Regions from separate parts of the Pseudomonas sp. NPDC089422 genome, predicted to be linked through region 1. Evidence: predicted binding sites of a transcription regulator. Region 1 holds the regulator's gene; each other region holds the start of a gene.

Region 1 (7,902 bases):
CGGATTGTGTCGTGCCATCGTCCAAAGCATTGTCGGCGTTGAGTCCGAGCTGCCTGTGATCACCCTTGAGCCAAGGTTGGAACAGATCTTGCTCAATAGTTTGCAAAGGGCCGGGCAAGGTCAGGAAGACGGTGTTCTTCTTGAGCCGAGCATGGCCGAAAAGCTGCAGCGTTCGCTGATCGACGCCTGCCAGCGCCAGGAAATGCAAGGCCAACCGGCCATTCTTCTGGTAGCTGGCCCGATCCGTGCCATGTTGTCGCGCTTCGGCCGCCTGGCTGTACCGAATTTGCATGTTCTGGCGTATCAGGAAATACCGGATAACAAGCAAGTCACCATCGTTGCCACAGTGGGCCCCAACGGCTGAGGTAGTGGGTTATGCAAGTCAAGCGTTTTTTCGCCGCCGATATGCGTCAGGCCATGAAGCTGGTTCGTGATGAGCTGGGCTCCGATGCCGCCATCATCGGCAACCGCCGCATCGCCGGTGGTGTCGAGCTGACCGCCGCGCTGGACTACAAGCTGTCCGCGCTGGCCCCGCGCGTGCCCAACGTCGAGCTGGAAGAAGAGCTGCGCAAGACCCAGTCGCGCATCGCCACTGCCCAGGCCGAGCTGGACAACCGCGCCGAGGCCAGCGAAGGCAACCGCCAATTGTTCGCCGGCCAGTCGCTGACCGCCGCCGAGCCATTGATCGAAGCGCATGTCGATGCCCCGGCAGCGGCTGCCGCGCCTGCTCCGGCCCCGGTCGACCCGCGCCTGTTCGACGCCATGCGCTCGGAGCTGTCGGGCCTGCGTGAGCTGCTCGAAGTGCAGCTCGGCTCGTTGGCCTGGAACCAGCTGCAGGGCAGCAAACCGGCCCAGGCCAACCTCTGGCGTCGCCTGCAGCGCATTGGCCTGTCCGGCCCGATCGCCCGCGAACTGCTCGACCTCACCAATGGCATCGAAGAGCCGCGCCAGGCCTGGCGCATGCTGCTGGCGCACCTGGCACGGATGATCGAAGTGCCGCAGGTCGAACCGATCGAAGAGGGCGGCGTGATCGCCATGGTCGGCCCGGCCGGCATGGGCAAGACCACCACCCTGGCCAAGCTGGCAGCGCGTTACGTGCTCAAGTACGGCCCGCAGAACCTGGCCCTGGTGAGCATGGACAGTTTCCGCATCGGTGCCCAGGAGCAGCTCAAGACCCTGGGGCGCATCCTCAACGTACCGGTGACCTACGTCGATCCGGGCCAGTCGTTGGCCGCCGCGCTGGAGCCGCTGCTGCGCAAGCGCGTGGTGCTGATCGATACCGCCGGCCTGCAAGCCAGCGACCCGGCCCTGCGCATGCAGCTGGAAACCCTGGCCGGCCGTGGCATTGCCGCGAAGAACTACCTGGTGCTGGCCACCACCAGCCAGAAGCAGGTGCTGACCGCTGCCTACCACAGCTACAAGCGCTGCGGCCTGGCCGGATGCATCCTGACCAAACTCGATGAAACGGCGAGCCTCGGCGACGTGCTGAGCCTGGCCATCAGTCATGAACTGCCCGTGGCCTACCTCACCGACGGCCCGCGCATTCCTGACGACCTGCACCTGCCGCGCCCGCACCAGCTGGTGACCCGCGCGGTGAACGTGCAGCTGCAGGACGAGCCCAGCGAAGAGGCGATGGCCGACATGTTCGCTGATCTCTACCACAACCCGCGGCGCGCAGGTTGAGGATGAAGCGTATGCAAAGTACCTACATTCCGGGGTTGGCAGTGCTACCCCGCGTGTGGCTTGGGTCCAAGCGAGACAAGGTAAACAACGAACATGGGTAGCATGCATCCCGTACAGGTGATCGCCGTCACCGGTGGCAAAGGTGGCGTCGGCAAGACTAACGTTTCAGTGAACCTGTCCCTGGCGCTGGCCGAACTCGGCCGCCGGGTGATGTTGCTGGACGCCGACCTTGGCCTGGCCAATGTCGACGTATTGCTTGGCCTCACCCCGAAACGCACCCTGGCCGATGTCATCGAGGGGCGCTGCGAGCTGCGTGATGTGCTGTTGCAGGGGCCTGGCGGTGTGCGCATCGTGCCGGCCGCCTCCGGCACCCAGAGCATGGTGCACCTGGCCCCGGCCCAGCATGCCGGGCTGATACAGGCCTTCAGCGAGATCGGCGACAACCTCGACGTGCTGGTGATCGACACCGCTGCGGGTATCGGTGACTCGGTAGTCAGCTTCGTGCGCGCGGCGCAGGAAGTGCTGCTGGTGGTGTGCGACGAGCCAACCTCGATCACCGACGCCTACGCGCTGATCAAACTGCTCAATCGCGACTACGGCATGAACCGTTTCCGTGTGCTGGCCAACATGGCGCAGAGCCCGCAGGAAGGGCGCAACCTGTTCGCCAAGTTGACCAAGGTCACCGACCGCTTCCTTGACGTCGCCCTGCAATACGTCGGCGCCGTGCCGTATGACGAGAGCGTGCGCAAGGCGGTGCAGAAACAGCGCGCGGTGTACGAGGCTTTCCCTCGCTCCAAGTGTGCCCTGGCCTTCAAGGCCATCGCGCAGAAGGTCGACAGCTGGCCGCTGCCGGCCAACCCGCGCGGCCACCTTGAGTTCTTTGTCGAGCGCCTGGTGCAACCCACCAGCGCAGGACCTGTGCTATGAACGCGAGCGGCTTCAAGATGTACAGCAAGGCGTCGAAAGACGCCCAGTTCGAGCTGGTGGAACGCTACGCGCCGCTGGTCAAGCGCATCGCCTACCACTTGCTGGCACGCCTGCCGGCCAACGTCCAGGTCGAGGACCTGATCCAGGCCGGCATGATCGGCCTGCTGGAAGTGGCCAACAAGTACGACGCCAGCAAGGGCGCCAGCTTCGAAACCTACGCCGGCATCCGCATCCGCGGGGCGATGCTCGACGAGGTCCGCAAGGGCGATTGGGCACCGCGTTCGGTGCACCGCAATACGCGCATGGTCAGTGACGCGATGCGCGCCGTGGAAGCAAGAACGGGCCGCGACGCTAAAGATCATGAAGTTGCTGCCGAACTCCAATTGAGTCTCGATGATTACTACGGGATCCTGAACGATACCTTGGGCAGCCGCCTGTTCAGTTTCGACGACCTGTTGCAGGACGGCGAGCACGAAGGGTTGCACGAGGACGGCGCCAGTGGCCAGGTCGAGCCGTCGCGCGATCTGGAGGACGAGCGCTTCCAGGCTGCCCTGACCGATGCGATCGCCAACCTTCCGGAGCGTGAGCGCCTGGTGCTGGCGCTGTACTACGACGAAGAGCTGAACCTCAAGGAAATCGGTGAGGTGCTGGGGGTCAGCGAATCGCGTGTCAGCCAGTTGCACAGCCAGTGTGCCGCGCGCCTGCGCAGCCGCCTGGGGGAATGGCGGGCGCGTTGAGCCAAGGGTCGTTGCAGTCGTTTTCTACGTTGTACCGAATTGAATGAATACGCGTGCTCGGGGCCGAGCGCGTTTGAGACTGCTTGGAGGTCTACTTGAACAAAGATATGAAAATCCTCATCGTTGACGACTTTTCGACGATGCGGCGGATCATCAAGAACCTGTTGCGTGACCTGGGCTACACCAACACCGATGAAGCCGATGACGGCACCACCGCGCTGCCGATGCTCGAAAGCGGCCATTACGACTTCCTGGTGACTGACTGGAACATGCCTGGCATGACCGGTATCGACCTGCTGCGCAAGGTCCGTGCCCACGATCGCCTGAAGACCATGCCGGTGCTGATGGTGACCGCCGAAGCCAAGCGCGACCAGATCATCGAAGCGGCCCAGGCCGGCGTCAATGGTTACGTGGTCAAGCCGTTCACCGCCCAGGTGCTCAAAGAAAAGATCGAGAAGATCTTCGAACGCGTCAACGGCTGAGTCACGTCAGGGGGCGCCATGGAATCAACACAGACGTCTTTGGGGGAGTTCGAGTCGACCCTGAAGAAACATGCTCAGGAGCTGGTCGAGAGCCTGGAACGGGGCCGTTTCGGCGACGCGGTGCAGCTGATTCATCAGCTCAACCAGACCCGCGACCGTGGCCTGTACCAGGAAGTCGGCAAGCTCACCCGTGAACTGCACAGCGCGATCGTCAGCTTTCAGATCGACCCGCGCATGCCGCAGGCCGAGGAAGTCTCGCAGATCACCGACGCCACCGAGCGCCTGTCCTACGTGGTCAAGCTCACCGAGGGCGCTGCCAACCGCACCATGGACCTGGTGGAGGAGAGCACGCCGGTGCTCAACGAGCTGGCAGCCGAGGCGCAAGGCCTGAGCGTCGACTGGCAGCGCTTCATGCGCCGCGAAGTCGCAGCGCCGGAGTTCCGCGACCTGGTCAAGCGCGTCGACAGTTTCCTGACGCTCAGCGCCGAGGGTAACCGCAAGGTCGCCGGCCACCTCAACGACATTCTGCTGGCCCAGGACTATCAGGACCTGACCGGCCAGGTGATCAAGCGCGTGACGGCGCTGGTCACCGAAGTGGAAAGCAATCTGCTCAAGCTCGTGCTGATGGCCAGTCAGGTCGACCGTTTTGCCGGTATCGAACATGACCACCAGCAGCTGCGCGCTGAAAAAGATCAAGAAAAACATCCGACTCGGGGTGAAGGTCCGCAGATTCATGCCGATAAGCGTGAAGACGTTGTGTCCGGTCAGGACGACGTCGACGATCTGCTGTCCAGCCTGGGTTTTTAAGGAGCACGTTTAATGAGCTTCGGCGCCGATGAAGAAATCCTTCAGGATTTCCTGGTAGAAGCCGGCGAAATTCTTGAGCAACTGTCCGAGCAACTGGTCGAGCTGGAAAGCCGGCCCGACGATGCCGACCTGCTCAATGCGATCTTTCGCGGTTTCCACACTGTAAAAGGGGGCGCCGGCTTCCTTCAGCTGAACGAGCTGGTGGAATGCTGCCACATTGCCGAGAACGTGTTCGACATCCTGCGCAAAGGTGAGCGCCGGGTCGACGCGGAACTGATGGATGTGGTGCTCGAAGCACTGGACACGGTCAACAGCATGTTCGGCCAGGTGCGTGAGCGCAGCGAAGTGACCCCGGCCACGCCGGAGCTGCTGGCGGCCCTGTCGCGCCTGGCGGAACCTGCCAGCGCCGACGCCCCGGCAGCGGTGGTCGAAGCTGCGCCGGAGCCGGTGGCTGCCGAGGCGGACATTACCGACACCGAGTTCGAGCAGCTGCTCGACTCGCTCGACGCGGTCAAGGCCGAAGCGGCCGCAGCCGAAGAACAGCTGCAGGGCGAGACCCTGGGCGGCGCGGGTGACGACATCACCGACGCCGAGTTCGAATCGCTGCTCGATCAATTGCATGGCAAGGGCCAGTTCTCGCCCGAAGTGGCCGCCACCGAAGCGCTGGTCGATGGCAGTGCGCCGGTGAGCGACGAGATCACCGACGAAGAATTCGAGTCGTTGCTGGACCAGTTGCACGGCAAGGGCACCTTCCAGGCCGATGCCTTGCCGGCTGCCACCGCTGCAGTGGAAAACGTTGTCGCACCCGCCAGCAGTGACGAGATCACCGAGCACGAGTTCGAAGCGTTGCTCGACCAGTTGCACGGCAAGGGCAAGTTTTCCGGTGAAACCGATGCTGCCGAAGCGCCTGTCGCCGTGGCTGCGCCGGTTGTCGCCAAGGCCGAAAGCACACCGGTCGCCCGGCCAGCCCCGGCTGCGGCTGCTGCGGCCGCTGCCAAACCTGCCGCGCCTGCCCGCAGCCCGGCCCCGGCCGCGGAAAAGCCTGCCAGCGAAGCGGAAACCACCGTGCGTGTCGACACTGCGCGCCTGGACGAGATCATGAACATGGTCGGCGAGCTGGTGCTGGTGCGTAACCGCCTGGTGCGCCTGGGCCTGAACAGCGGCGACGAGGCCATGTCCAAGGCCGTGTCCAACCTCGACGTGGTCACCGCCGACCTGCAGACCGCGGTGATGAAGACCCGCATGCAGCCGATCAAGAAAGTCTTCGGCCGCTTCCCGCGCCTGGTCCGCGACCTGGCTCGGCAACTGAAGAAAGAGATCAACCTGGAGCTGGTCGGTGAAGAGACCGACCTCGACAAGAACCTCGTCGAGGCCCTGGCCGACCCGCTGGTGCACCTGGTGCGCAACGCGGTCGACCACGGTGTCGAGATGCCGGACGAGCGTGAAGCCTCCGGCAAGGCCCGGACCGGCCGTGTGGTGCTGTCGGCCGAGCAGGAAGGCGACCACATCCTGCTGTCGATCTCCGACGACGGCAAGGGCATGGACCCGAACATCCTGCGCGCCAAGGCCGTGGAAAAGGGCCTGATGGACAAGGACGCCGCCGACCGCCTGAGCGAGTCGGACTGCTACAACCTGATCTTCGCCCCGGGCTTCTCGACCAAGACCGAGATTTCCGACGTGTCCGGCCGCGGCGTCGGCATGGACGTGGTGAAGACCAAGATTTCCCAGCTCAACGGCTCGATCAACATCTTCTCGGCCAAGGGCCAGGGCTCGAAGATCGTCATCAAGGTGCCGCTGACCCTGGCGATCATGCCGACCCTGATGGTGATGCTGGGCAACCAGGCGTTCGCTTTCCCGCTGGTCAACGTCAACGAGATCTTCCACCTCGACCTGTCGCGCACCAACGTGGTCGACGGCCAGGAAGTGGTGATCGTGCGCGACAAGGCGCTGCCGCTGTTCTACCTCAAGCGCTGGCTGGTTCAGGGCCAGGTGCACGAGGAGCAGCGCGAGGGCCATGTGGTGATCCTGTCGGTCGGTACCCAGCGTATCGGCTTCGTGGTCGACCAGCTGGTGGGCCAGGAAGAGGTGGTGATCAAGCCGCTGGGCAAGATGCTGCAGGGCACCCCGGGCATGTCCGGCGCCACCATCACCGGTGACGGCCGCATCGCGCTGATTCTCGACGTGCCGAGCATGCTCAAGCGTTACGCGGCACGGCGTATCTGATTTTCGGCGGCGCACCCTGGCGGGTTGCGCCGCCTATATGGAGTGTTTATGGCAGTCAAGGTCCTGGTGGTGGATGATTCCGGTTTCTTCCGCCGCCGCGTTTCGGAAATCCTCTCGGCGGACCCGACGATCCAGGTGGTCGGCACCGCGACCAACGGCAGGGAAGCGATCGACCAGGCACTGGCGCTCAAACCCGATGTCATCACCATGGACTACGAAATGCCCATGATGGATGGCATCACCGCAGTGCGGCACATCATGCAGCGCTGCCCGACGCCAGTGTTGATGTTCTCCTCGCTGACCCATGAAGGTGCCCGCGTCACCCTCGACGCGCTGGATGCCGGTGCGGTGGACTACCTGCCGAAGAACTTTGAAGACATCTCGCGCAACCCGGAGAAGGTCAAGCAGCTGCTGTGCGAGAAGGTGCATACCCTCTCGCGCAGCAACCGCCGTTTCGGCGGTTACAGCAGCCACGCGCCGCTCACCGCTCCGGCACCGGCCAGCAGCCATGCACCCGCCAGCAGCCTGGCCAGCGCCGCGCCGGTGCGGCCTGCCGCGCCTGCCCGTGCGGCGGCACCGGCACCGGCGCATGCCCCGGCACCCAAGCGCAAGCCTTACAAGCTGGTGGCGATCGGTACCTCCACCGGCGGCCCGGTGGCCCTGCAGCGGGTGCTGACGCAGCTGCCGGCGAGCTTCCCGGCACCGATCGTGCTGATCCAGCACATGCCCGCGGCCTTCACCAAAGCATTCGCCGAACGCCTCGACAAGCTGTGCAAGATCAGCGTCAAGGAAGCCGAGGACGGCGACATGCTGCGCCCGGGCCTGGCGCTGCTGGCCCCGGGCGGCAAGCAGATGATGATCGACGGCCGTGGCACGGTGAAGATCCTGCCGGGCGACGAGCGCCTGAACTACAAGCCGTGCGTGGATATCACCTTCGGCTCGGCGGCCAAGTCCTACGGCGACAAGGTGCTGTCGGTGGTGCTCACCGGCATGGGCGCCGATGGCCGTGAAGGCGCGCGCCTGCTCAAGCAGGGCGGCAGTAC
Region 2 (7,902 bases), on a different contig from region 1:
CGAGGATACTGCCGATTCGCTGGCTTTCGCCGGCCAGGTGCTGCATGGCGGCCAGGCAATGGTCCATCTGACCGGCCAGCTGTTCGATGCGGCCGATGGCTTCACCTACTACCTGGTCACCCAGTTGTGCCTGCTGGTCGGCATTGGTGGCCGCCAGTGAAGCTTGCTCGGCGTTTTGCGCCACTTCCTGCACGGTGGCGCTCATCTGGTTCATGGCGGTGGCGACCTGGTCGGTTTCCTCGCGCTGCTGGTTGATGCGCAGCTTGGTGTCCTCGCTGCTGGCTGCCAGCTGCGAAGCAGCCTGGGACAGCTGGCCGACGCCCTGATCGATACCGCCAATCAGCTCGCGTAGGCTCATGGTCATCTCGCGCATGCTGGCCTGCAACTGCCCCATTTCGTCGCGGCGCTGCACGGGCTCGAGCTGGCTCAGGTCGCCTTTGGCGATACGCGCCGCCAACGTCAGCGTCTGGCGCAGGGGTTGGGTGATCTGTTGGGTAATCAGCCAGCCGGCGAGGATGCCGACGATCAGGGCCAGCACGGCCACGCTGGTCAGCAAGGAACGGGCGGCCACGGCCTCGTTGTCACGCTGTTCCACTTTGCGTTCACCCAGTTCGACGCTGACAGCCCTGAGCTCGATGCCCATCTGCTCCATTTCGTTCTGCAGCTGCTCGACCTGCAGCGCGGTGCGGCGGTATTGATCGAGGCTGGTCCGGTACTTGGCCAGTTCGATGCCGGGCTGCTCGGTGAGGGCACGAGGCAGGCCCAGCGGCATGAGGGCTCTGAGCAACTGCTCGAGGCTGACGTCGGCGGCATCCAGCGCGGCATCGCCAACCTTGGCAAAGTCTTCCAGCGGGGAGAACGTATAGGCCGGTACCAGGCTCTGCTGGTTGGCGGAGTCAACATGCCGGCTGAGGGTGTCCATCAAGCCCAGAACGGCGCCTTGCTGGTTGTCGCCTGGCATCTTCAGCAGGGCCTGTGTCTGCAGATCATCGACGACGGAATTCAGTTTCGCTTCCTGCGCCTGCATGGCCGTACGCAGCTGCGTGCGACTGCTGACCGTGTTCTGCAGGGCGGTGAAAGCATCACGCATTCGCTGCAGCAGTTGCAGCTTCTGCGTCAGCATCTGCCGCGACTCATCGACGTTGCTGCGTTGCTGAAGGGTCGTCAGCAGGCTTTCCAGTTGCCCGAGGATCTGCACGATCTGCGCCTTGCTGGCGTCATCGGCCAGCACACGATAGGTGATGCGCTCGGCGCGCAGGTCTTTGACCAGGTCGTTGATCCGGCCGATTTCGCTGAGTTGTTCCGAGCGGGTGATGGCGCCGTCGAGGGCACGCCAGCCGCTGACCGTGGTGGCCAGGGTGAGCGCGAGGACCACGGCGAAGCCCAGGGCGAGTTTGGCGCCGACACTGATGTTGCCGAGCCTGTGATTGAGGTAGCCGAACATGGCAGGTCTCCGTCCAGTTGATGGGGATGGGGTGCTGGCGTAATGCCGGCATCCCATCCCTGCCAATCGGCGGAGGGCTTGTAGGACTTGACCTGAAAATTATGTAGGAAAATTCAGCACAGATAGAAGCATCAGAGCCTGAATCGTCCGACCAACCCTTGCAGGTGGGTGCCCAGGCGGGCCAGTTCGACGCTGGAGCTGGCGGTCTCCTCACTCGCCGCCGACGTCTGGTCGGAGATATCGCGAACATTCATCACGCTGCGGTTGATCTCTTCGGCGGTAGCACTCTGCTGTTCGGCTGCCGTGGCGATCTGCTGGTTCATGGCCTGGATCGACGACACGGTGTGGGTGATGGTTTCCAGCGAACTGCCAGCGCGGCGGGTCAGTTCGACGCTGCTGTCGGTCAGCTGACGGCTGGCGTCCATCACGCTGGCCACGCGCTGGGTGCCGCTTTGCAGGCCGGCGATCAGCTCTTCGATTTCTTCGGTGGATTGCTGGGTGCGCTGGGCCAGGCTGCGCACCTCGTCAGCGACCACCGCAAAGCCGCGCCCGGCCTCACCCGCACGCGCCGCTTCGATGGCGGCATTGAGTGCCAGCAGGTTGGTCTGTTGGGCCACCGACTTGATCACGTCGAGCACACTGCCGATCTTGTCGCTTTCGGCCTTGAGCTGGTTCATCGCTTCGCTGGAGTTGACCACTTCACTGGCCAGGCGCTCGATCTGCGCGACCGCCTCGCTGACCACCCGATCGCCCTCGCGTGCCTGCTGGTCGGCCATTGCCGCAGCCTCCGAGGCCTGCTCGGCGTTGCGTGCCACTTCGTGCACGGTGGCGGCCATCTCGTTCATCGCGGTCGCGACCTGGTCGGTCTCGACCTTTTGATTGTTGACCCCGGAGCTAGTCTGCTCGGTGACTGCCGACAATTCTTCGGCGGCGCTGGCGATCTGCGTGACGCCATCGCCGATGCCGCCGATCAGCTCGCGCAGGCCCTGGGTCATGCGCTGCATGCTGGCTTGCAGCTGGCCAAGTTCGTCGCGGCGGGTCGAATGCAGGTCCTGGCGCAGGTCGCCGTTGGCCACGCGCTCGGCGGCAGCCAAGGTCTGGCGCAGGGGGATGATGATCTGCCGGGTTATGGCCCAGGCTGCGAGCAGGCCCAGTACCAAGGCCAGGGCGGTGGCACCGCCGAGCATGACTTTGGCCTGGGCAGTGCCGGCATCGCGCACTTCGGTCTGCGAAACGGTCATTGCCTCACTGGTCTGCAACAGCACCGTGCCCTGGTCAGCCATGCGCTGCAGCGCCTGCTCGCTGGTGCTTTGGGCGTTGCCGAACTGGGTTACCGCATCGCGGTAAGCGGCCAGCGCGGTGGCCGAGTCGTCGAGGCTGGCGGCATATTCGGCCGGCAGCCTGGCGGGCAGTGCCTTGAGCTCGGCCAGCGCCTGGTCGATGGCCTGCAGCGCGGTCTGCTGGTAGTCCGCGTTGCCGCTATAGGTGTAGCCACGTACCTGGAAGCGTGCCTGCTGCACCAGCACGCTGACGTCCACGGCATGCTGGTACTGGCTGATGTCGCCACCCTGCAGCAGGCGCTGCTGCACCCGGCTGATCAGCTCGACCGCCTTGTCGGCGCTGTCACCCAGCACACCGCGAGCGGCGTCGCGGCGTTGACCGGCTTGCTTGAGCTCGTTGAAGGCCTGCTGGTACTGGCTGACTGCGGCCTGCTGCTGTTGCAGGCGCTGGCGGTCGGTGGGTTGCTCGATCTGCCCGAGCATGAAGGTGATCTGGCGCTCCAGATTGCCCAGGGCCTTTTCCAGCTCGCCGATGGCCGCATCGTTGCGGTCGCGCTGGTAGTGCTGGCGGGCGATGCGCAGCTCCTGGGTGTACTGGTGGATCACCGAAATGTTGCCCAGCTTGTCACCGCGCTCGGTGACGCTGTTCAGGCCCTGCCAACCGGTAAAGGTGATGGCCAGAGTCAGCAACAGCACCAGGCCGAAGCCCAGCCCCAGCTTGCGATTGACGCTTACATTCCCGAGCGATTGGGAAAACCATTGGTACATGTTCGACTCCCCGGCAACGTGGCAGCACAGATTTTTTGTTGTGTTGCCAAACACCATCGGCTTGCGCCGGGGAAACTTGATAGCAAAAAGCTGACCCGGCTGTCAGAAAATCCTCGAAAGCAGGGCAGTCACGGCGGTTTCCACGCGCAGAATGCGATCACCCAGCTGAACAGGTGCCAGGCCAGCCTTGCCGAACAGGTCGACTTCGTAAGGGATCCAGCCGCCTTCGGGGCCGATGGCCAGGGTTACCGGGCCTTCAACCGCACGCGGGCAGGCCGGGTAGGGGCCGGGGTGGCCGACCAGGCCGAGGGTGCCGTCGGCGATGGCTGGCAGGCGGTCTTCGACGAACGGTTTGAAGCGTTTTTCGATGATCACCTCGGGCAGCACCGTGTCACGGGCCTGCTCCAGGCCGAGGATCAGGTTCTCGCGGATGGCTTCTGGGTGGAGAAAGGGCGTTTGCCAGAAGCTTTTCTCAACCTTGTAGCTGTTGACCAGAATCAGCCGCGGCACGCCCAGGGTCGCCACGGTCTGGAACAGCCGGCGCAGCATCTTCGGTCGCGGCACGGCCAGCACCAGGGTCAGCGGCAGCTTGGCCGGTGGCTGCTGGTCGAAAGCCACCTCCAGTTCGGCTTCATGCTGTGCCAGGCGCAGCACTGTGGCCTTGCCCATCAGGCCGTTGATGCGGCCTACGCGCAGCGTGTCACCCACGGCGACACGGTGGATGTCCTGCATGTGGGTGAAGCGCCGATCAGCGAGAACGACGCGGTCGGCCGAGACAAAGTCGGCCTCTTCAAGGAGTAACAGGTTCACGGCTGGGTCGCTGGCGGCTGGTCGTTGTGGTCGTTGGTGGCTTCGTCTTCAGCATGGCTGCGCTTGCGGATCAGGCTGCCGCACAGCACGCCGATTTCGAACAGCAGCCACATCGGCACGGCGAGCAGCGTCTGCGAGAAGATGTCCGGCGGGGTGAGGATCATGCCGACCACGAAGCAGCCGATGATCACGTACGGGCGGACCTTCTTCAGGTACTTCACGTCGACCACGCCGATCCACACCAGCAGCACCACGGCCACCGGGATCTCGAAGGCAACGCCGAAGGCGAAGAACAGGGTCATGACGAAATCGAGGTAGGCGGTGATGTCGGTCATCATCGCCACGCCTTCCGGAGTGGCTTTGGCGAAGAAGCTGAACATCAGCGGGAACACCAGGAAGTAGGCGAAAGCCATGCCGGCGTAGAACAGCAGGATGCTCGACACCAGCAGCGGAATGGCGATGCGCTTTTCATGGCGGTACAGTCCGGGTGCGATGAAGCCCCAGATCTGCTGAAGGATGAACGGGATCGCCAGGAACAGCGAAACGATCATGGTCAGCTTGAACGGCGTGAGGAACGGCGAGGCCACATCGGTGGCGATCATCGTCGCGTTGGCCGGCAAGTGTTCGCGCAGCGGCGCCGACACCAGGGTGTAGATCTGCTGGGCGAAGGAGAACAGCCCGGCAAAGATCAGGAAGATGACCGCCACGCAGCGCAGCAGGCGGGTGCGCAGTTCGGTCAGGTGCGAAACCAGCGGCATCGGCTGGTCGTGTTCCGGATTTTCGCTCATGGGGCTCGCGGCGGTTGAGGCGGTTCAGAGGGTGCGGTCGGGGCGGCAGGTTGCTCTACCGGCCTGGCTTCAAGCCCGGCAGGTGGCTGCACGCTGGCTGTGGTCACCGGCGGCTGCGCGGGTGGCGTCAGCGGGTTGAGGATGCGCTTGGCTTCCTCTTCCATCTGCAGGATGTGCTCGTTATGCAGCTGGCGGCGGATGTCGTCGGCACCGATTTCGCGCTCGACCTCCATCTTGATCGCATTGAAGCTGCGTTTCAGCCGCCCGATCCACAGCCCCGCAGTACGCGCGGCGCCAGGCAGGCGCTCGGGGCCGAGCACCAGCAGGGCGACCAGGCCGACGAGCAGCAGCTCGCTGAAGCTGATGCCGAACATGGGTCAGTCTTTCCGCTGCGGCTCTTGGACCGGCTGGGCCTGGCCCTCGATGGTGTGGCCTTGCTGCGGCTGGGCGGTGTTCTGTACTGGCGGCACAGGCTGGGCGGGCGGCGGGGTCTGCTCGGCCGGCTTGTTCTCTTCTTCGCTCATGGCCTTGCGGAAGCCCTTGATCGACTCGCCCAGGTCGCTGCCGAAGTTCTTCAGCTTCTTGGTGCCGAAGACCAGGACCACAACGACCAGCAGGACGATCCAGTGTTTCCAGTCAAAAATACCCATGGTGCTCTCCTAAATGCGGTTTGCTCAGGCCGATGGCTGACGCGCGGCCTTTTCATCGTGCCCGGAAAGCCCGAAACGGCGCTCCAGTTCATCAAGCACGGCTTGTGGATGCTGGCCCAGCGCGCTGAGCATGACCAGGCTATGGAACCACAAGTCTGCGGTTTCATAGATGACATCACTGTAATCCTTGCTCACGGCGGCGTCTTTGGCCGCGATGATGGTCTCGACGGACTCTTCGCCGAGCTTTTCGAGGATCTTGTTCAGGCCCTTGTGGTACAGGCTGGCCACGTAGGAGCTGTCGGGAGCCGCTTGCTTGCGCTCTTCGAGCACTTCGGCCAGGCGGTTGAGGGTATCGCTCATGTCAGTGTCCTGCGCTGTAGATGGCATCCGGGTCTTTCAGAACCGGGTCGACGGTGTTCCACTGGCCGTCCTCGAAGACGCGATAGAAGCAGCTTTCGCGGCCGGTGTGGCAGGCGATATGGCCCAGTTGCTCGACCATCAGGATGATCACGTCGGCATCGCAGTCCAGCCGCATTTCATGGAGCTTCTGCACATGGCCGGACTCTTCGCCCTTGCGCCACAGCTTGCCACGGGAACGCGACCAGTAGATGGCGCGTTGCTCGGCAGCGGTCAGCGCCAGCGATTCGCGGTTCATCCAGGCCATCATCAGCACGCGTCCGGTCTTGTGGTCCTGGGCGATCGCCGGTACCAGGCCGTCGCTGTTCCACTTGATCTCGTCCAGCCAGTCTTTCATCGTCGACTCCAAAGCGGGCCCGCTCCTGTGCCGGGCCCTTTGCGCTAGTGTGCCAGCCAGCAGCGCGGCTGGCTATTGGCGCACGATCAGGTAGAGGCCGGCTGCCAGCATCAGCCAGGCCGGCCAAGCGCCAGGCGCCGCCAGGCTGGCGGCCTCGGCGGCACCGGCGGCCAGTACCGCACCGCCACCGAGCAGGCCGGCACCGAGCAGGCGCAGCGCCCAACGGTCGCCCTGGCGCCGGCGTTCCGGCAGCTGCGGGTCTTCCAGGTGTGGCTGCGACAGGCGTTCGAGCAGGTCGCGGGCCATGCCAGCCAGGTGCGGAAGCTGCTCGACTTGGCCATGAATGTTACCGAATACGGCCTTGGGGCTCATGCGGTCGCGCATCCAGCGCTCAAGGAACGGCTTGGCGGTGCTCCACAGGTCCAGGTCGGGGTAGAGCTGGCGGCCCAGGCCTTCGATGTTGAGCAGGGTCTTCTGCAACAGCACCAGCTGCGGCTGGACCTCCATGTTGAAGCGCCGAGCGGTCTGGAACAGGCGCATCAGCACCTGGCCGAAGGAAATATCCTTTAACGGTTTTTCGAAGATCGGCTCGCACACGGTGCGGATCGCCGCTTCGAATTCATTGACCTTGGTATGCGCCGGTACCCAGCCCGAGTCGATGTGCAGCTGGGCAACGCGGCGGTAGTCGCGCTTGAAGAAGGCGATCAGGTTGCGCGCCAGGTAGTCCTGGTCCTCGGCGGTGAGGCTGCCGACGATGCCGCAGTCGATGGCGATGTACTGCGGGCTCCACGGTTTCACCGTGCTGACGAAGATGTTGCCCGGGTGCATGTCGGCATGGAAGAAGCTGTCGCGGAACACCTGGGTGAAGAACACTTCGACGCCACGCTCGGCGAGCATCTTCATGTCGGTGCGCTGGTCGGCGAGGGTGGCCATGTCGGTGACCGGCACGCCGTAGATGCGCTCCATCACCAGCACTTTCGGGCGGCACAGGTCCCAGTACACCTGGGGCACGTACATCAGCTCGGAGCCTTCGAAGTTGCGCCGCAACTGGCTGGCGTTGGCGGCTTCGCGCAGCAGGTCGAGTTCGTCGTAGATGGTCTTCTCGTAGTCACCGACGATTTCCACCGGGTGCAGGCGGCGGGCATCGGCCGAGGCGCGTTCGGCGGCCTTGGCGATCAGGAACAGCCAGGCCAGGTCCTGGGCGATGACCGGCTTCAGGCCGGGGCGAACCACCTTGACCACCACCTCTTCGCCACTCTTGAGGCGGGCGGCGTGCACCTGCGCGACCGAGGCCGAGGCCAGTGGCTCGACGTCGAAGCGGCTGAACACTTCGCCGACCTTGGCGCCGAGCTGATCTTCGATCATCGCCACGGCTTTTTGCGGGTCGAACGGCGGCACGCGGTCCTGC
Region 3 (7,902 bases), on a different contig from region 1:
GTCGATGCCGTCGATGTCGAACGACAGGTACACCGGGCCACCGCCGACCTTTTCGCGTACTTCGGCCATCAGCGGTTCCAGCGACTTGTGCCAGCACTCTTCGGCCTGCACCACGCGGAAGCCCTGACGGCGGCTCCAGTTGAAGTCGTCGGCGGTATAGCCCTGGGCGCGCAGGCCGATCTGCACCACACGGTCGCAATCGAGCAGGCCTTCTTCCACGGCGCGGCGGAAGGTAGTGCCGTGGGCGATCTTCTCGCCGAACATGTGGTCGTTGACGTCAGCGTGGGCGTCGATGTGCACCAGGCCGATCTTGCCGTGCTTCTTGTGCAGGGCGCGCAGGATCGGCAGGGTGATGGTGTGGTCGCCACCCAGGGTCATCGGGATGACGTTGTGTTCGAGGATCTCGTCGTAGGCTTCTTCGATGATGCGCACGGCGTCGAGCAGGTTGAAGGTGTTGATCGCCACGTCACCGATGTCGGCCACCGACAGCGAGTCGAACGGGGCGGCACCGGTGGCCATGTTGTACGGGCGGATCATCACCGATTCGGCGCGGATCTGGCGCGGGCCGAAACGGGTGCCGGAGCGCAGCGAGGTGCCGATGTCCAGCGGTACGCCGATGAACGCGGCGTCCAGGCCTTGGGCACTTTGCAGGTGGGGGAGACGGAGCATGGTGGCGATGCCGCCGAAACGCGGCATTTCGTTGCCGCCCAGTGGTTGGTGGAGAACTTTGTCCACGGTGGGCCTCATCAGTCGGTCGATTGTTCTGTTTGTTCGAACCTGTGCCGCCGCACGCCTTTGAAGTCTGGATACGCTGGCGGGCAGGGACATTTCGGCCAAGTCTGCGCAAGGTAGTGCGTGGAAAGAATCGCTACCGGCAAATACTTACTTCAGGAATTTCTGAACTAAAGGCGGCAGGAGCGGTTAGACTGCGCGCCAATACCCCTGCGGAACCGTTGCATCATGGCCTCGACCTTGCCCGACCTGAAACTGCTGCGCATCTTCGTCAGCGTGGTGCGCCACCAGGGGTTCGCCAATGCCCAGCGCGAGCTCAACCTGTCGACCTCGGCCATCAGTACCTACATGAGCCAGCTCGAAGGCACCTTGGGTATCGTCTTGTGCCACCGCGGCCGCGGCGGCTTCAGCCTGACCAGCAAGGGCGAGCTGTTCCACCAGGAGACGCTGCGCCTGCTGGCCGAGCTGGATGGTTTCGAACAGTACGCCGCAGCGCTCAAGGGTGAATTGCGCGGCACCCTCAACCTCGGCGTGATCGACTCCACCGTAGGCGATCAGGCTCTGCCCTTGGCCGAGGCCATCGGGGCCTATAGCCAGGAACACCCGGCGGTGCACCTGCACCTGTCGGTGTCCAGCCCCTACGAGCTGCAGCTCGGTGTGCAGGACAACCGTCTGGACCTGGCCATAGGTGCGTTTTCCTCGCGCATGAGTGGCTTGCTTTATCAGCCGCTTTACCGCGAGCAGCATTGGCTGTACTGCAGCAGTCGCCACCCGTTGTTCGCCGAGCGGCGCATCCCCGAGCAGGTTGTGACCCAGCAGCGCATGGTGGGGCGGGGCTACTGGAGCCAGGCCGAACTGGCCAGGCATGGCTTCAAGCACAGTGCGGCCACGGTGGAGAGCATGGAGGCGCAACTGATCCTGATTCTCTCGGGCGCCTACATTGGCTACCTGCCGGAGCACTACGCCCAGGCTTGGGTCGACAAGGGTGACCTCAGGGTGCTATCGCCGGCCACTTTCGGTTATCAGGCGCCTTTCTCGTTGATCATCCGCAGGGGGCGTAGTCGTGAGCCGCTGATTCAAACATTCCGGGACTTGCTCAAGAGCCAGTTGTATGTCGGTTGACGGTTACACTTTTGTAGGACAATCCGACTGGGTGCTCTAAATTAATTTTCCTTTTGGCCGCTAACCTCCCCACGCTCTGCTAGATATTTAGTTGCGCTGATCCTAACTCCCATCTTCGAAGGACCGTTCAAGATGCGCATGAACTTGCCCGTCACTGAGCACGAAAGAACTTTTTCCGGCGATCAGCGCCTGATTTCCACCACGGACCTCAACAGCCGCATCACCTACTGCAACGATGCCTTCGTGGCGATCAGCGGCTTCACCTATGACGAACTGGTCGGCCAGCCGCACAATCTGGTGCGTCATCCCGACATGCCTGCGGCGGTTTTCGGGCATATGTGGGAGACCATCAAGCAAGGCAAACCCTGGATGGGCGTGGTCAAGAACCGCGCCAAGAACGGCGATTACTACTGGGTCAGCGCCTATGTCACGGCGATCTACGAAAATGGCCGTATCAGCGGCTACGAGTCGGTGCGCTCGGTACCGACCTGCGAGCAGATCCGCCGTGCCGAGGCACTTTACGCGCGCCTGCGCGCAGGCAAGTCCCCGGCGCCCTGGGCGGCCCGGTTCGGGCGCGGCCTGGGCCGTGGCGGGCCATTGATCGGCGCGGGGCTGCTGGCGGCTGCCGGTTACCTCTGGCTACCACCCTACGCGGCGCTGGGCCTGTTGATGGCCAGCTTGCTGGTGGCCTGGTACCTGATCGAACAGCGGCAGGATCGGGCGATCCGGCGCACCCTCGACGAACACCCCAAGGCGTTCACCAGTCCCCTGGTGGCCCTGACCTACAGTGACAACCCTGGCCTGCAGGGCCAGCTGGACCTGGCCATCATCAGCGAAGAGGCGCGCCTGCAGACCGCGCTCACCCGCCTGGTGGATGCCGGCGTCGGGGTGAAGTCGCGCGCCGCGCAATCGGCCGACTTGTCCGATGCCCAGGCACAGATGCTCGACCGTCAGCGCAGCGAGACCGACCAGTCGGCCACGGCCATCGCGCAGATGGCCGCGACCATCCAGGAGGTCACCCACAACGTGCAAAGCACCGCCCATGCTGCAGGTGATGCCGACCAGCTGGCCCAGCAAGGCAGCGAGCTGGCGCAGCAGAGCCTGAAGGCCATGGGCAGCATGAGCGAGGCAGTCAACGACATCGGCCAGGCGGTCAACGCCCTGGCCGAGCAGACCCAGTCGATCGGCAGCGTGGTCGATGTGATCACTTCGATTGCCGAGCAGACCAACCTGCTGGCGCTCAACGCCGCCATCGAGGCGGCCCGGGCCGGCGAGCAGGGCAGGGGCTTTGCCGTGGTCGCCGACGAGGTGCGCTCGCTGGCTCAGCGCACACGCTCTTCCACCGACGAGATCCACCAGATCATCGCCTCGCTGCGTGCCGGCGCCGAGCGGGCGGTGAGCACCGCAAGCCGCGGCGAGCAGATCTCGCGGGACAGCGTGCACAGCGTCGAGGCGGTGCAGGCAGCGCTGGCCGGGATCGCCCAGGCGGTCAGCCGCATCACCGGCATGAGCCAGCAGATGGCCACGGCGTCGGAGCAGCAGAGCCATGTGGCCGAGGACATCAACCAGCAGATCGTGCGCATTGCCCAGCTGTGCGACCAGAGCGCAGGGCAGGCCAAGCAGGGGGCCGAGATCAGCCAGGACCTGGAGCGGATGGCCGAGTACCTGCATAGCCTGGCAGAGCGGTTTAACCGTTGAGGCCGTTGGGGCTGCTTCGCAGCCCATCGCCGCGGTTCATCGCCACGACAAGCGCGGCTCCTAACCTGTGGGAGCCGCGCTTGCCGGCGATGGCCCGCAAAGCGGGCCCAAACTTCCGGCCTGTGGCAAAATTCTCCCACCAACGGAGAACCCCATGCCCAGACCCCGCTGCGAGCGCTGCCAGCGCCCGCTCGACCATTGCCTCTGCCCACTGATCCCCAGCCTCGACAGCCGCACCCGCGTGGTCCTGCTGCAGCACCCCAGTGAGACCGCACACGCGCTCAATACCGCACGCCTGGCTGCCTTGGGCCTGGTCAATGCCGAGCTGCGGGTTGGCGAAGTGTTCGCTGATCTTGCCGAGCTGTTGGCGACTCCAGGCTATCGTCCCGTACTGCTGTTCCCCGGCGAGCAGGCACAAGCGCTGACAGCCTACGGCGAAACGGACGACAAGCCGTTGATGTTGATCGTCCCCGACGGCACCTGGCGCAAGGCACGCAAGTTGCTGTACCTGAACCCGCTGCTGGAGGCGCTGCCCAGGGTGACACTGGCGCAAGTGGCACCCTCACGCTACCGCTTGCGCAAGGCGCCGGAGCCGGGGGCGGTATCGACCATCGAGGCAGTGGTGCAAGCGTTGAACGTGATGGAGCAGCCATCGAACTTCGATGATTTGCTGAAACCGTTCGAGGTATTGATCGAAGGGCAGATCAAGGCCATGGGCGCCGAGACCTTCAACCGAAATCATGGTAAAGGCTGAGGCCAGCACAGGATACTCACCTTTCCCTCAGTGCCTCGGTCCGTGCCTTGAGCACCGGCTTGAGCAGATAATCCAGCACACTCTTCTGCCCGGTGATGATATCCACCGTGGCCACCATCCCGGGGATGATAAGCAACGGCTTGTTGTCTCCACCCAGGTGGTTCTTCTCGGTCCGCACCTGGATCAGGTAGAACGCATTGCCTTTGTCATCGGTGACGGTGTCGGCGCTGATCAGTTCCAGCTTGGCCTTGAGCCCGCCGTAGATGGTGTAGTCATAGGCACTGAACTTGACCATCGCCGGTTGCCCCGGGTGCAGGAAGGCCACGTCCTGCGGGCGCACCTTGGCCTCGATCAGCAAGTTGTCCTCGATCGGCACGATCTCCACCAGATCGCTGCCGGGCTGCACCACGCCACCGATGGTATTGACCTTGAGCAGCTTGACGATGCCGCGCACTGGTGACACGACGGTGGTACGGTTGACCCGGTCGTCGATGGCGATGCTGGTGGCGGTGATCTTGGACAGCTCGGTGCGCTTGTCATTCAGTTCCTTGGCCGCGTCCGAGCGGAAACTGGCATCGGACTCTTCGATCTTGCTCTTGATCTCGGCGATCGCCGCCTCGGCGCGGGGGATGGCCAGGCTGGTGGCATTGAGCTGGCCGCGGGCTTCCACGGTGCGTTGCTTGAGGCGCAGGATCTCCACCGGGGAAATGGCGCCTTTGCTCACCAGCGGCGCCGACATGTCCGTCTCCTGCTGCAACAGCGCCACGGCCGAGCGGTACTGATCGACCTTGGAGCGGAACTCGGCGAGCTCCTGGTTCTTCTGCCGCAGCTGTTCGTTGAGGGTCTGTTTTTCGCTGGCCAGGCGCCGTTGGCGCGAGCCGTACAGGGCGATCTCGTCTTCGGCGACCTGGGGCGCCTTGGCGCGCACTTCGTCCGAGAGCACGAACGGGCGGCCTTCGGCTTCCGCCGACAGGCGCTCGACCTGGGCGGTCAGGGCATAGCGGTCGGCTTCGCTTTCGCCTTTGTTGGACTTGAACCGGGTGTCGTCCAGGCGCAGCAGGGTAGCGCCTTTCTCGACCATCTGGCCTTCACGCACGAAGATCTCGGTGACGATACCGCCTTCGAGGTTCTGCACCACCTGTACCTTGCTTGACGGGATCGCCTTGCCTTCACCGACCGTCACTTCGTCGAGCACCGCCAGGCTGGCCCAGACCAGCGCCACCAGCAGCAGCGCCGCGGCCAGCCACACGGTCAGGCGCGACAGGCGCGGCGAGTCCTGCAAGGTGGCGCCGGCCAGTTCCGGCATGTAGTCGCGTTCGGCCCGTTTGTCGGCGCCATGGCTGCTGCGTACGCTTTGCATGAGAGGCATGGTGAGCTCCTACAGGGCCGAGCCGATACGGCCCTTGCGCAGGGCGTCGACAACCGCATCCTTCGGCCCGTCGGCGACGATCTTGCCGTTGTCGAGCACCACCAGCCGGTCGACCAGGCTGAGCATCGAAGTGCGGTGGGTGACCAGCAGCACGGTCTTGCCCGGCACCCAACTCAGCAGGCGCTGGCGCAGTTGCTCTTCGCTGCTGTTGTCCATGTGGCTGGTGGGTTCGTCGAGGATCAGGATCGGCGGCTCCAGCAGCAGCGCGCGAGCCAGCAGCACCGCCTGGCGCTGGCCGCCGGAGAGCAACTGGCCGCGCTCGCCCACCGGGCGGTCGAAACCGTTCGGGTGTTGCCGGGCCAGTTCGCTGACGCCGGTCAGTTCGGCCACTTCGAGCATGCGCGCATCGCTGATGTGGCGCGCGCCCAGGGTCAGGTTGTCGCGCAGGCTGCCAGCCAGCAGTGGCAGGTCGTGGGCCACGTAGCCGATCTGGCTGCGCAGGTCGGCGATGTCCAGCTGGCGCAGGTCGAGGTTGTCGAGCAGCACCTGACCTTCGTCGGGGTGATGGAACCCCATCAGCAGGCGCCCGAGGGTGCTCTTGCCCGAGCCGCTGCGGCCGATGATGCCGATACGTTCGCCAGGGGTAATGGCCAGGTTCACATCCTGCAGCGCCGGGCTGGTCTGCCCCGGGTAGCGGAAGCTGACATGGCTCAGGGCCAGGGCGCCTTTAAGCGTGGTGTGCTCCAGCGCCTGTTGATCGAGCTGACGCTCCTGAGGCAGGGCCATCAGCGCGTCGGTGCTGCGCATGGTCAGCTGCGCCTGTTGGTAGCGAGTGATCAGCCCGGCGATCTGGCCGAGCGGGGCGAGCACCCGGCTGCCGAGCATGTAGCTGGCGACCAGGGCACCGACGCTGAGGTTGCCGGCGATGATGCTGTACACCCCGGCAACGATGGTCGCCATGCCGCAGAACTGCTGGATGAACAGCGTGCCGTTGCTGGCCAGCGAGGACAGGTTGCGGGCGTGGGCATCGAGGCGGGCGATGGCGGCGTTGGTGTGCTCCCACTGATACTGGCGTTCGCTTTCGGCGCCGCAGGCTTTGAGGGTTTCCAGCCCGCCCAGGGTTTCGATCAGCAAGGCCTGGCGCACGGCACCGAGGCTCAGGCTTTTCTGCACGGTGTCGCGCAGGCGGGCCTGGATGATCAGGGCAAAACCCACGGCCAGCGGGAAGGCGATCAGCGGGATCAGTACCAGCCAGCCACCGAGCAGGCCGATCACCAGCAGCATCAGGGCCACGAAGGGCAGGTCGATGATGCTGGTCAGGGTAACGGCGGTGAGAAATTCACGCAGGCCCTGGAAGTCGTGGATGCTCTGGGCGAAACCACCGATGGTGGCGGGCTTGGCCTTCATGGCCATGCCGGTGATGCGCTCGAACAGGGTGGCGGAGAGGATCAGGTCGGTCTTCTTGCCGGCCTGGTCCAACAGGTGGGCGCGGACCATGCGCAGCACCAGCTCGAAGGCGGTGCCGATGAACAGGCCGGCGACCAGCACCCACAAGGTCGACAGCGCCTGGTTGGGCACCACGCGGTCGTAGGTCTGCATGACGAACAGCGGCACCATCAGGCCGAGCAGGTTGATCAGCAGGCTGGCCAGCAGGGCGTCGCCATACAACCAGCGGGAATGGCGCAGGGTGTCGCGGAACCAGGCGTTGACCCGCGGCAACAGCGGTGAGCGCACGTCTTCCAGGGTATGCCGTGGGCGGGCGAACAAGGCATGGCCGCTGTAGGCTTGCTGCAGCGCTTCACGCTCGACCCATTGCTCGCCCCCTTCGGCTTCGCAGGGCAGGATCAGCGCACGGCCATCATCGCCCCAGCGTTGCAACACCGCGCTGCGGCCATTGTCGAGCAACAGCAGCACGGGCAGGTTGAGCGCCGAGATGTCCTCCAGCGCCCGCACCAGCACCCGCGCTTGCAGGCCGGCGCGGGCTGCGGCCCGGGGCAGCAGGTCGGCGCCCAGGCGCTGCTGGGCCAGGGGCAGCCCGCTGCACAGGCTGGCGCGGCTGGCCGGGCGGCCGTGCAGCCGGCACAGGATCAGCAGGCCATCAAGCAGCGGGTCATCGACATCCGGGCGCGGTTGCGCGCTTTGCATACTGGTCACGATGGCCTACTCCCGCCAGGGTGAATGGGTTGCTGTGCAGGCGATCCGTGCCAGTGCGTGCGACGTTCAGCGC

What was found. The regulator FliA, encoded in region 1, starts transcription of late flagellar genes. The targets are predictions, from matches to a motif close to CTAAAGTTTNNNNNNNNNNNGCCGNTAA.
Region 2: ACIPZ8_RS04890 (methyl-accepting chemotaxis protein) is a predicted target of FliA. The motif match lies at 3,546-3,573, and genes of this name have one in related genera.
Region 3: ACIPZ8_RS20080 (methyl-accepting chemotaxis protein) is a predicted target of FliA. The motif match lies at 1,891-1,918, and genes of this name have one in related genera.

The regions. Positions count from the first base shown of each region.
Region 1 covers NZ_JBIVHW010000005.1:254,422-262,323, reverse strand. Annotated here, with positions in the region: gene flhA (flagellar biosynthesis protein FlhA) at 1-364, shown strand, start outside; gene flhF (flagellar biosynthesis protein FlhF) at 376-1,683, shown strand; gene fleN (flagellar synthesis regulator FleN) at 1,777-2,610, shown strand; gene fliA (RNA polymerase sigma factor FliA) at 2,607-3,347, shown strand; gene ACIPZ8_RS11860 (chemotaxis response regulator CheY) at 3,455-3,829, shown strand; gene ACIPZ8_RS11855 (protein phosphatase CheZ) at 3,848-4,636, shown strand; gene ACIPZ8_RS11850 (chemotaxis protein CheA) at 4,649-6,859, shown strand; gene ACIPZ8_RS11845 (chemotaxis response regulator protein-glutamate methylesterase) at 6,908-7,902, shown strand, end outside.
Region 2 covers NZ_JBIVHW010000002.1:266,857-274,758, forward strand. Annotated here, with positions in the region: gene ACIPZ8_RS04880 (methyl-accepting chemotaxis protein) at 1-394, opposite strand, end outside; partial or broken gene ACIPZ8_RS04885 (methyl-accepting chemotaxis protein) at 404-1,501, opposite strand; gene ACIPZ8_RS04890 (methyl-accepting chemotaxis protein) at 1,576-3,492, opposite strand; gene ACIPZ8_RS04895 (16S rRNA (uracil(1498)-N(3))-methyltransferase) at 3,595-4,302, opposite strand; gene tatC (twin-arginine translocase subunit TatC) at 4,299-5,090, opposite strand; gene tatB (Sec-independent protein translocase protein TatB) at 5,087-5,464, opposite strand; gene ACIPZ8_RS04910 (twin-arginine translocase TatA/TatE family subunit) at 5,468-5,740, opposite strand; gene ACIPZ8_RS04915 (phosphoribosyl-ATP diphosphatase) at 5,765-6,100, opposite strand; gene hisI (phosphoribosyl-AMP cyclohydrolase) at 6,102-6,494, opposite strand; gene ubiB (ubiquinone biosynthesis regulatory protein kinase UbiB) at 6,567-7,902, opposite strand, start outside.
Region 3 covers NZ_JBIVHW010000010.1:222,520-230,421, forward strand. Annotated here, with positions in the region: gene speB (agmatinase) at 1-735, opposite strand, end outside; gene ACIPZ8_RS20075 (LysR family transcriptional regulator) at 961-1,854, shown strand; gene ACIPZ8_RS20080 (methyl-accepting chemotaxis protein) at 1,987-3,552, shown strand; gene ACIPZ8_RS20085 (tRNA-uridine aminocarboxypropyltransferase) at 3,707-4,306, shown strand; gene ACIPZ8_RS20090 (HlyD family type I secretion periplasmic adaptor subunit) at 4,323-5,675, opposite strand; gene ACIPZ8_RS20095 (type I secretion system permease/ATPase) at 5,685-7,820, opposite strand; gene ACIPZ8_RS20100 (TolC family outer membrane protein) at 7,896-7,902, opposite strand, start outside.